DNA from 3 places in the Cupriavidus basilensis genome. Region 3 is predicted to be linked to each of the others. Evidence: predicted binding sites of a transcription regulator. Region 3 holds the regulator's gene; each other region holds the start of a gene.
What was found. The regulator FNR, encoded in region 3, switches genes on or off when oxygen is low (the NO sensors DNR and NnrR bind a similar motif). The targets are predictions, from matches to a motif close to TTGATNNNNATCAA.
Positions count from the first base shown of each region.

Region 1: F7R26_RS03905 (DASS family sodium-coupled anion symporter) is a predicted target of FNR. The motif match lies at 1,395-1,408, and genes of this name have one in related genera.
Region 2: F7R26_RS08955 (universal stress protein) is a predicted target of FNR. The motif match lies at 1,397-1,410, and genes of this name have one in related genera.

Region 1 covers NZ_CP062803.1:857,766-861,040, reverse strand. Annotated here, with positions in the region: gene F7R26_RS03915 (tyrosine-protein phosphatase) at 125-916, opposite strand; gene F7R26_RS03910 (RNA-binding protein) at 981-1,235, opposite strand; gene F7R26_RS03905 (DASS family sodium-coupled anion symporter) at 1,637-3,178, shown strand; gene F7R26_RS03900 (Ldh family oxidoreductase) at 3,204-3,275, shown strand, end outside.
Region 2 covers NZ_CP062803.1:1,977,588-1,980,862, reverse strand. Annotated here, with positions in the region: gene F7R26_RS08965 (carbonic anhydrase) at 1-124, opposite strand, end outside; gene F7R26_RS08960 (hypothetical protein) at 326-1,189, shown strand; gene F7R26_RS08955 (universal stress protein) at 1,477-2,307, shown strand; gene F7R26_RS08950 (TraR/DksA family transcriptional regulator) at 2,584-2,964, shown strand; gene F7R26_RS08945 (phosphoribosyltransferase) at 3,059-3,275, shown strand, end outside.
Region 3 covers NZ_CP062803.1:2,570,463-2,573,737, reverse strand. Annotated here, with positions in the region: gene ccoG (cytochrome c oxidase accessory protein CcoG) at 1-329, shown strand, start outside; gene F7R26_RS11660 (membrane protein) at 398-616, shown strand; gene F7R26_RS11655 (hypothetical protein) at 619-864, shown strand; gene fnr (fumarate/nitrate reduction transcriptional regulator Fnr) at 951-1,676, opposite strand; gene F7R26_RS11645 (sulfite exporter TauE/SafE family protein) at 1,975-2,739, shown strand; gene F7R26_RS11640 (hypothetical protein) at 2,695-3,204, opposite strand.

The DNA.
Region 1 (3,275 bases), 1.7 Mb from region 3:
TCCCGCCGGCCGTCCGCCTCGCACGGCTACGATGGCCGGCGGTGCACTAACGGCGCTAGTGGTCCGTTGGGGGATGACGCGCCCGGGAGGACGCGCTCGCCAAGCACCTTGGAGACAAGGATCGCTAAGCGCGTACGAGATAGGCCTGGCGCAAGCGCTCGGCATCGACCTTGAGCACGTCGCCCAGGTAGGCATCGATGCCACCGTAGTCCTGCTCGATGGCATGCATCGAGGCTTCCAGGTAAGAGGCCTTCACCGCCAGCAGCGGCCACATCACCGCGGGATCGACACCGAACTGCGCCGCGCCGGCGCTCATCTTCTGGTTGAAAGCCTGGTTCCAGTGATTCGATTCCAGGTAGTTGGCCATGATGATGTCGCGCTCCACGCCTAGGCTGGCCAGCAGCAACATCGAGGCAAAGCCGGTACGGTCCTTGCCCGCGGTGCAGTGGTACAGCAGGTTGCCGCCCTGCTCCGCAGTCTTCAGGAAGCCGCCAAAGGCGGCCTGGTACTTGCGCGGGAAGTCACCATAAACCTCCAGCATGAAAGCTTCCATCTGCTGCGCGCTGCCGTCGCGCAAACGCGGCATCAGCTCGGCCATCGACATACTGCCTTCGAGCACCGGCGTGGCGACCCAGCGGAAGGCCTCGCCAAAAAGACTTTCCGCGGCGGTCTTCTCACCGGCCGAGCGGAAGTCGATCACCATGTCCAGCTGCAATGCGCGCAGCCGTTCCATGTCCGCCGCGCTGGCCAGGCCCGGGTTGCCGCTGCGAAACAGCTTGCCGGCTCGCACGCGGCGGCCGTCGCGCGTGGCGAGGCCGCCGAGGTCGCGCAGATTGACCACATTGTCCAGCGCAAGCGCTGCGTTGCCCGGCACGGCGGCGCCTTGTGATGGCGCATCGGCCATGTTTTCCTGCATCGTGTGTCCCTGCCCTGTCTCTGTCGTTCGGTGGCGCGCGCGCCGCACCGCACATGGCGGCGGTTCAGCGCGCGCGATAGGCCGGCACATGCCAGCGCATATGGCAGCCAGCAATATAACGGCGATCGAGCTTCGCCACCAGTTTCCACACGCTCATCGGGTCCACATCGTCCAGATCCAGGTCGACCCAGGCCCAGGGATGCGCACCGTCGCCCTCGCGGATCAGCTCGATGTCCTTGACCCGCACGTAGGCGGCCAGCGCCGTGCGCAGCGCCGATGCGTCGACTTCGGCACGTAGTCCTCTCACTAAAACCTTCATCTTGCACTCCAAAATTTTCAGATCACGTTCGCGCGGCTTGCCAGTGTGCGGGGCCGCGGTTGTTGCGCTCGCTGCGCAACGCCCGCAAGCCCTTGTATCGCAACGATCTGAAAGTCTGACCGCTTGGCGCATCGAAATTTCCCTGTGCGAGCCGGTTCTTTGATCCGCGTCATATGCGCCCGGATCCACCCTCGACAGGCACTGTTGGCCGGCACGATAATTTCCTCATGTCGAACGCGGCAGCCCGGCCGCAAGCCGGTCTCCCGCCTCCGCCAGGTCTTCACGGAACGCCGCCGAACGACGCCGCCACCCTGCCAGTCACAGGCTAGCCATCTGCCCCGCGCGTGACGTCCGCCTTCCCGTGTCGAACCAAGATCAACTAGACAAGAAAAGGGAAAGCGATGACAGACCCGCGCACTCCAACCCAAGCCGTCCGCGCAGCCGCCCCCACCGCTATCGGTGCGGCTGCCGCCGTGCCGCAAGCCGCGCCCGGCAAATCCACGCCGTGGGGCCTCTACGCCGCCGTCCTGGTACTGATCGGCATACTCGCCCTGCCCCTGCCCCCGGACCTGCCGGTGGCGGGACATCGCATGCTGGCGATCCTCGCCTTTGCCATCGTGGTGTGGATCACCGAGGCGGTCTCCTACGAGGCCAGCGCCATCATGATCACGTCGCTGATGGCCGCGCTGATCGGCTTTGCGCCCACGGTGGCGGACCCGGCCACGCAATACGGCACCTCCCGCGCACTCGGCATGGCGCTGGCAGGATTCTCCAACACCGCGCTGGCGCTGGTTGCCGCCGCCCTGTTCATCTCGGCGGCAATGACGGTGACCGGGCTCGACCGGCGCATCGCGCTGGTCACGCTGTCGGCCATCGGCACCAGCACGCGGCGCATCCTGATCGGCAGCATCGTGGTGACCATCGCACTGTCGCTGGTGGTGCCGAGCGCCACCGCGCGCAGCGCCTGCGTGGTGCCGATCATGATGGGCGTGATCGCGGCTTTCGGGGTCGACAAGAAATCCAATATCGCCGCCGGCATCATGATCACCGTGGCCATGGCCACCAGCATCTGGAACGTCGGCATCCAGACCGCCGCCGCGCAGAACCTGCTGACGGTGGGCTTCATGGACAAGCTGCTGGGCGAGCGCATCACCTGGTTGCAATGGCTGATCGCCGGCGCGCCGTGGGCCATCGTGATGTCGGTCGTGCTGTATTTCCTGGTGCGGTTCCTGTTGCCCGCCGAGACCGAGGCCATCCCCGGCGGCAAGGAGGCCGTGCAAAAGGAACTCGCCGGGCTGGGCCCGATGAGCGGCCCGCAGAAGCGGCTTGCCGCCGTGTCCATCGGGCTGCTGCTGTTCTGGGCGACCGAGGGCAAGCTGCACCAGTTCGACACCGCCACCGTGACCTTCGTCGGCCTGGTGATCCTGATGATGCCGCGCATTGGCGTGATGGACTGGAAGACCATGCAGCAACGCACGCCGTGGGGCACGCTGATCGTGTTCGGGGTAGGCATCAGCCTGGGTACCGCGCTGCTCACCACGCAGGCCGGCCAGTGGCTGGGCAAGTTCGTGGTGGCCAACTCCGGGCTCGCCACGCAAGGCCCGATCCTGGTGTTCGCCATCCTGGCCGCGTTCCTGATCCTGATCCACCTCGGCTTTGCCAGCGCCACCGCGCTCACCGCGGCGCTGCTGCCGATCCTGATCTCGGTGCTGCAGACGCTGCCCGGCGATATCAACCAGATCGGCCTCACGATGCTGCTCGGCTTCACCGTGAGCTTCGGCTTCATCCTGCCGATCAATGCACCGCAAAACATGGTTTGCCTGGGCACGGACACCTTCAACGGCAAGCAGTTCGCCAAGGTCGGCATCCCCGTGACGGTGATCGGCTACGCCCTGATGCTGCTGTTCGCCGCCACCTACTGGCGCTGGCTGGGATGGATCTAATCGCGCACCGGGACAAGGAACGAACATGAAGATTACGTTGCAATCTGCCACCCGGCTCGCCCGCGACCTGCTCGCCGCGCAAGGCGTGCCGGCCGAC
Region 2 (3,275 bases), 590 kb from region 3:
TGTCCGAGCAGGTGACGAACAGCGCCTTGGGATTTTGTGTCGTTGCGAGTTGCTTGAAAAGCTCGATTCGTTGAGGATAGACGTCGCGCTGAAAGCGCAGAAAGCCGTCGATGATGTCACGCATGGCGTCCTCCAGATTGGTTACGTGATACAGGCACGACCGTTCGATATTTTGTCATGCCGATGCCGGTGCGCTGCGATTATCGCCGATGTGACGGGCCACCAACAATATGGGGCGTGAGAACTCATGAACGAAAGCGCTTGCCAGGCGCGCGGCCGACACACGCTAGTGCAAGTCAAGGCCTACCATATTGCAATCTTGACGATGTGCCTTCTATGCCATGTGTCCGTCGCGCGGGCGGCGGACAATGCTGCAAGCTTGCATGACCGATACGAGAGTTCAGTACAACAACTCAACCACAGTCCGTTCCGACGTAGGCTGTACCTGGAATCGATCGAGTCGGCCTCTATGCTTAAAGGCGATATCTACAGCGTGTTGGATCACCCGTTCGCGGTAGTCGATGGGGCGCTGCATAATGGCCCGGAGGCGCCCGCTAACTGGTGTGATGTGCTGATATTGCACCTTAACATCAAGTACTGCCATGCTGCGATCGGCGGCAACGGAACCATACTTGAGGTGAACCTAGGCAAGAAGGTCGAGCAAGAGCTTGTGGACACCTACCGCTTGCAATTCCATTACCGAGCGATACCCAGCCCCACTACCGAGTACTTCGGGGTAGAGCTTAGGGCTGACAACGGGCCGCTAAGTACCAAGGACTACCTGATAGTGCTCGAGGCGATACCCGTTGAAGGAAATCGGACTTTCTTGCATCTCACCTATTCCTATAGCTACGGGCTAGCCGGGCGGATCGCAATGCGCACCTATCTGGCTACCATCGGTAGCGGCAAGGTAGGCTTCACAGCTATCGGCAAGGTGGCTTCCACTGGAGACAGCAAATATGTGGGAGGTATCCGCGGCTTGATAGAGCGCAATACCATGCGCTACTACCTGGCCATCGACGCGTACCTGAGTGCGCTGTCAAGTCCGCCGGGAAAGCAGCTCGAGCGACGCCTGACCAACTGGTTCAATGCCACGGAGCAATATCCCCGGCAACTGCATGAAATTGAGCGCCCAGCGTATATGCAGATGAAATTCAAGGAGTATCAACGTCAGCTGGCCGCAGGATGACAGACGCATCCCATTCATCAAGAGTCAGCCACTACAAGCGCGATAAGCATTAGTGCCGCCTATTCATGAGGACTTAACATCATGGTCTGGTGCATGGTGACATCCTCGGTGGGCCCAGCATTTATCCTAGGTCACGCCGACTGTTGCAGCTTGATCCATATCGATGGCTTGCGCGTGGCGCCAGCCCCTGTGCACAAGCTACCGGGCTTGACCTGAGTCAATAGCCACGTCCAAACGCTTCCTAGACTGGAGTCAGGACTCCCAATCCCGAACCGCACAGGAATGCTATGGAATACGCCAGCATCATGGTCCACCTGGACACCAGCCCACGCGCGCTGGACCGGCTTGAAATCGCTGCCCGGCTCGCCGTGGCCCGCCATGCCCGGCTGATCGGGCTGTTTGCCGGCTTTATGCCGGACGTCGCCTGGTTTTACCTGATGGAGGGCGCCGCGACCTATATCCACGAGGACCGCCAGCGGCGCAGTGAGGCGCGCGAGGAGGTGCACCGGCGCTTCCTGGCGGTAACGCAGGGCCTGGGGATCAAAACCGAGTGGCGTGCAGTGGATGGCGATCCGTTGATGATGGCGCTGCGCGAAGTGCGCGAGGCCGACCTTGTCGTTGCCGGGCAATACGATCCGGCCGACCCGGACAGCTTTGTGGCGACCCAGTTCCTGGAAACCCTCATCCTCGACGGTGGCAGGCCCGTCCTTGTCATTCCGTTCGCCGGGCAGTTCGCCGCACCCGGCTCGCGTGTCATGGTGGCTTGGAACGGCGGACGCGAGGCAACGCGCGCCTTGCACGACGCCATGCCCCTGATCAGCGGCGGGCAGGCCAAGGTGCTTTGCGCGCAAAGTACTGGCGCGCGGCCCGATGCGAGCCTGCCGGGCCATGCCATGGCTGCTCTGGCATGCCATGGCGTTCAAGCTGAGTTCGAACACTGCCAGGAAGGATCGGACATTGCCATCGGCGAAACCTTGCTCTCGCGTGCGGCCGATTTTGGCGCCGATGTGGTGGTGATGGGCGCTTACGGGCGCGGCCGCCTGCGCGAGTTGGTACTGGGTGGCGTCACCAGGGCTTTGCTGGACACCATGACGGTGCCGGTCCTGATGTCACACTAGTCACATTAACTGCCAGCATGGCGCCGGCGCGATATCCGCGCCCACGCGCACCATCGCTGCCGCTGGCTCTGCGCATCGCCGGAAGTGAGATTGACGCGCATCCAGCTAACCGCTAGCCACCCACCTATATTGAAGCTTGAAGCGGAACGAGGGTCCAATGCGCCACGCCGCAGGCATTTCGTGCCAATAGCCGATCACTTGATCTGGCGCAAGCGGCCTGCCCGATGTCATCGCATCATGGACGTGGATCCACCTTGCCGCGCCCGGGAGTCAACGATGTCCGATTTAACGAAAGAGCAGCTCTCCAGCCTCGTCAACTTGCTGGACAGCAGAGAGCAGAGAATCCGTGGCCAGATGGACGCCGCGGCCGTTCCCCGTACCGTGTCCACCGGGCGCGAACCAAGCGACGACGCGGAGCTCGCCGAGCATGGCACCGAGGAGCGCATGGACGATGCCGTGGCGGAACACTACCGCATGGAACTGGCCGACATAGCGGTGGCGCGTAAGCGGATTACCAGGCTCAGCTACGGCGTGTGCCTGGACTGCGGCGAGCCCATTCCCTATCCGCGGCTGCAAGCGTACCCCACGGCCAAACGCTGCACCCCATGCCAGCGCAAGCACGAGCACATGTTCGGGGCGTCGAGCGGCATGCGATGAGCATGGGCGGGCGATCCCGTGGGCGGGCTCGCCACAGGTGCGTCCGCATATTGGCACCGCGCTTGAGGGCCGCAAGCCGGCAAGGGGGGATGCCATGACTTTCCAGGACAGGAACGAGGCCGCCGAGCGGCTGGCCGAAGCGCTCGCCGGCTACGGCGACGCCCATCCCCTTGTGCTTGCCATACCACGGGGCGGCGTGCCAATGGGCAAGATACTCGCCGAGCGGCTCGGAGGCGAACTGGACGTGGTCCTGGTCAGGAAGCTCGGGGCGCCATTCGACCGCGAGATGGCGGTCGGCGCGGTCGATGAAA
Region 3 (3,275 bases):
CGCTGGGGCGGGAAGTGGAAGGGCGCTGGATCGAGAACGTGTACCGGCTGCAGCTGATCAACACGACCGAGGCGCCGACGCGCGTCGCCGTCAGCGCGGGCAGCGATGAGCTCAAGGGCTTGGCCGTGGAATATGATCACGCTGCCGGCAACCTGGAGCCCACGTCCAATCGCCTGATTCCCATCCGGGTGCGCGTGCCGATCGAGTCCGCGGCGCAGGGCACGCACAAGATCGAGGTCACGGTGACCGCGGTGCCCGACAAGGGCGCGGGGGGGCATGGCGCGGAGATTCGACAGAGCACCAGCTTTATCGTGCCGCGCAATCTATGAGGCGACGGGGGACGCTGGATGCACCAATCCGTACGCTACAGACGCGATCTAGAACTAGAGGAGGCCAGATGACGCAGCAAAGCAATCCCTGGTGGAAGGAGCCATGGCCGTGGCTGCTGATGAGTGGGCCGTTCGTGGCCATGGTGGCCTGCGGGGTCACGATCTGGCTGGCCATGACCCACCCGGATCCGCCCATTGAGGAAGGGGTCGCTCGCCACGGCCTGGTGGTCGAGAAGGCGGGCAGCGCGGCACGCCAGGCAGCGCCGGTCGCGGCGCAAGCGAGGTGATCATGAGGCTACGCTGGCTGATGTGGGTGTTGTGGCCCGCTTTCCTGGTCGCCGGGCTGACGACCGCGCTGGTATTCTCCATGGTCGATCCCGGTGACCTGCGCTTCTTCGGCCAGCCGGTCGAGGCATCGCGGGAGGCGGTCTACACCGTGGGCTTCCTGATCGCGTGGGTGCTGTGCTCGCTGTCGAGCGGCTTGACGTTGTACACCATGCCCACGCGGCTGGCGGACACGGACGAGCTGGAGTGACTGTGATGCGCGCCTTGCCGGTTCAGGCCAGCAGGCGCGGCATCGCGGCGAGCCGCCGCGGGCGAGGGCGGCCCGCGACGTGCACGTCAGCAGGACTTGTTGACGATCTGCTTGATCCCCACCATGTCGACCAGCTTGACGTGGCGCTGGCGAATCTGGATCAGGCCGGCTTCCGCAAAGCGCGAGAACAGGCGGCTGACGGTTTCGAGCTTGAGCCCCAGGTAGCTGCCGATTTCCTCGCGGCTCATGCGCAGCACAAATTCGGAGGCCGAATAGCCGCGCGCGGACAAGCGCTCGGACAGGTTGATCAGGAAAGCGGCAAGCCGCTCCTCGGCGCGCATCGATCCGAGCGTGATCAACATGACCTGGTCCTGCGAGATCTCCTTGCTCATCAGGCGCATGAACTGATGCTGCAGGGAAGGCAGGACGTTGGACAGCGTCTGGAGATCGCCAAAGCGCACCACGCAGACTTCGGTATCTTCCAGTGCGGTGGCGTCCGACGCGTGTTGCATCTCGCCAAGGCCGTCGAGGCCGACGACTTCGCCGGGAAGGTGGAAGCCCGTGATCTGCGAGCGGCCGTCTTCCATTGTCAGGTGGGTCTTGAGCGTGCCGAAGCGAATCGCGTAGACGGCGGTGAGAGGATCGCCGAGGCGGTACAGGGTTTCGCCCTTGCGTACGCGCACCCGGTCCTGGACCAGCGTATCCATCTTTTCGAGGTCCTGCTGCGACATGCCGACGGGCAGGCAGAGCTGGCCGAGCGAGCAAGTGGAGCAGCGGGGCGACATCTCGGTAATGGGAATGGTGGTGAGCAATTGGGGCCTGTCGGTTTAGCGCAGTCAATCAAGCGCGATGTGGCAGGCGCATTGAGTTGAGAGCTTGACGTTGAGAGTCGTCGGTTGGAAGCGCTATCCACATCGGCCTGGCGCGCGGGTCTTGCGGCAGTGCGCTATCTGTGCAGCGCGGCTTGCCGTGCCCGTCGTCATGTTGTGCGAGCGCGCTGATGTACGCGGGCGCCAAGCTTCATGTTGATAGCGCCTCTTGGAGCTGCGGGGGCGCGTTCGCCGCATTTTACCGCGCCGGACGTTGCGATTGTGTGATTGGGAGGAGAAGTTGACCATAGGCGTGCTTATCAGCGTATTTACCCTGGCTTTGCTGGGCGGCGTGCACTGCGCCGCCATGTGCGGCGGGATCGCGCTGGCGGCGGAGCAGGGCGGCGTTGCGCGCGTGCCTGCCACGGTGCTCCGGCGTCCCGGCCATTGGTTGCTGGAACTGCTTGTCATGCATGCCGGGCGGCTGAGCATGTATGCGGTGCTGGGAGGCTTGCTGGGTGCCCTTGGTGCCGGTGTCTGGAAGGCACAGTACCTGCCGCTGCAGCGTTGGCTGTTCGGGATCGGCAGCGTGATGCTGGTGCTGTCGGGCTTGTGGATGTTGTGCGGGCGCACCATGGGTACGGGTGGGCTTGAGCGGCTCGCCGCCCGGGGCGCGGGTGGCTTGCTGCGCGGCCTTGGCGCTGTCGGGGCGCGCTTGCCAGCTGTGGCCCGGGCGCATGGGCAGGGCCGCTTGCTGCGCCGCTACGGCATGGGGCTAGCCTGGGGGCTGGTCCCGTGCGGCATGGTGTACGGTGCTCTTGCCATGGCGTTGCTGGCCGGCAATGCTCTGTCGGGCGCGCTGGTGATGGCCGTGTTTGGCCTGGGCACCCTGCCGAACCTGCTGGTGATCTCGGGCCTGTCCGGCTATCTCAGGCAGCTTTCGCGGCGCCCGGCGTTGCGCGCTGGCGCTGGCCTTGCGGTGGTGGCTTTTGGCTTGGCCGGGGTGGCGCGCGCGCTGCTTTTACCTGAGACGCTTGCCGCGCATGGATTCTGCCTGGTCTTCTGAAGCGCCGTTTCGTGGTGTATCTGTCACTTCCTCGCTGAGGTAGCTGTGCGAATCGGTTGCAGGTTTGCCAGGGAATGCCATACAATCGCAAGAACAGCGATATCGCGCAGCGTATTTCATCGTGGCATCGTCAGGTAGCATCCGCTGCTCAGGGATGCATGCCAGGAACACCCAGGCAGGCATCAGCGCCAGGGACCGTTCCCCATCCGCCGTCCGGTTCAAAAGATTCGGTTCAAAAGACCAGCCACGGCAGGGCGGGGTGAAATAGGCCAGCAGGCCCGATATCCGTATTTTCTTGCACCCGGCGCGTTCGATGATAAACGCCGCGCCGGACAGGTCCGCCACATCAGGGGGAAGGCGCGACGCAAGGGCTCCGTCGACTGGCAGATAAAGCCGGTGGCCGGGCGATCTCCTGCCGGTCAGGTCCGGCACCCGATGCAATAAAAGAAGGCGCACGGCTGGCATGCATCAAGCATGCGGTTGGCTGCGCGGCCAGATGGCGGTGGCAATCCCTACCGCTGAACCCGCAATCTCCA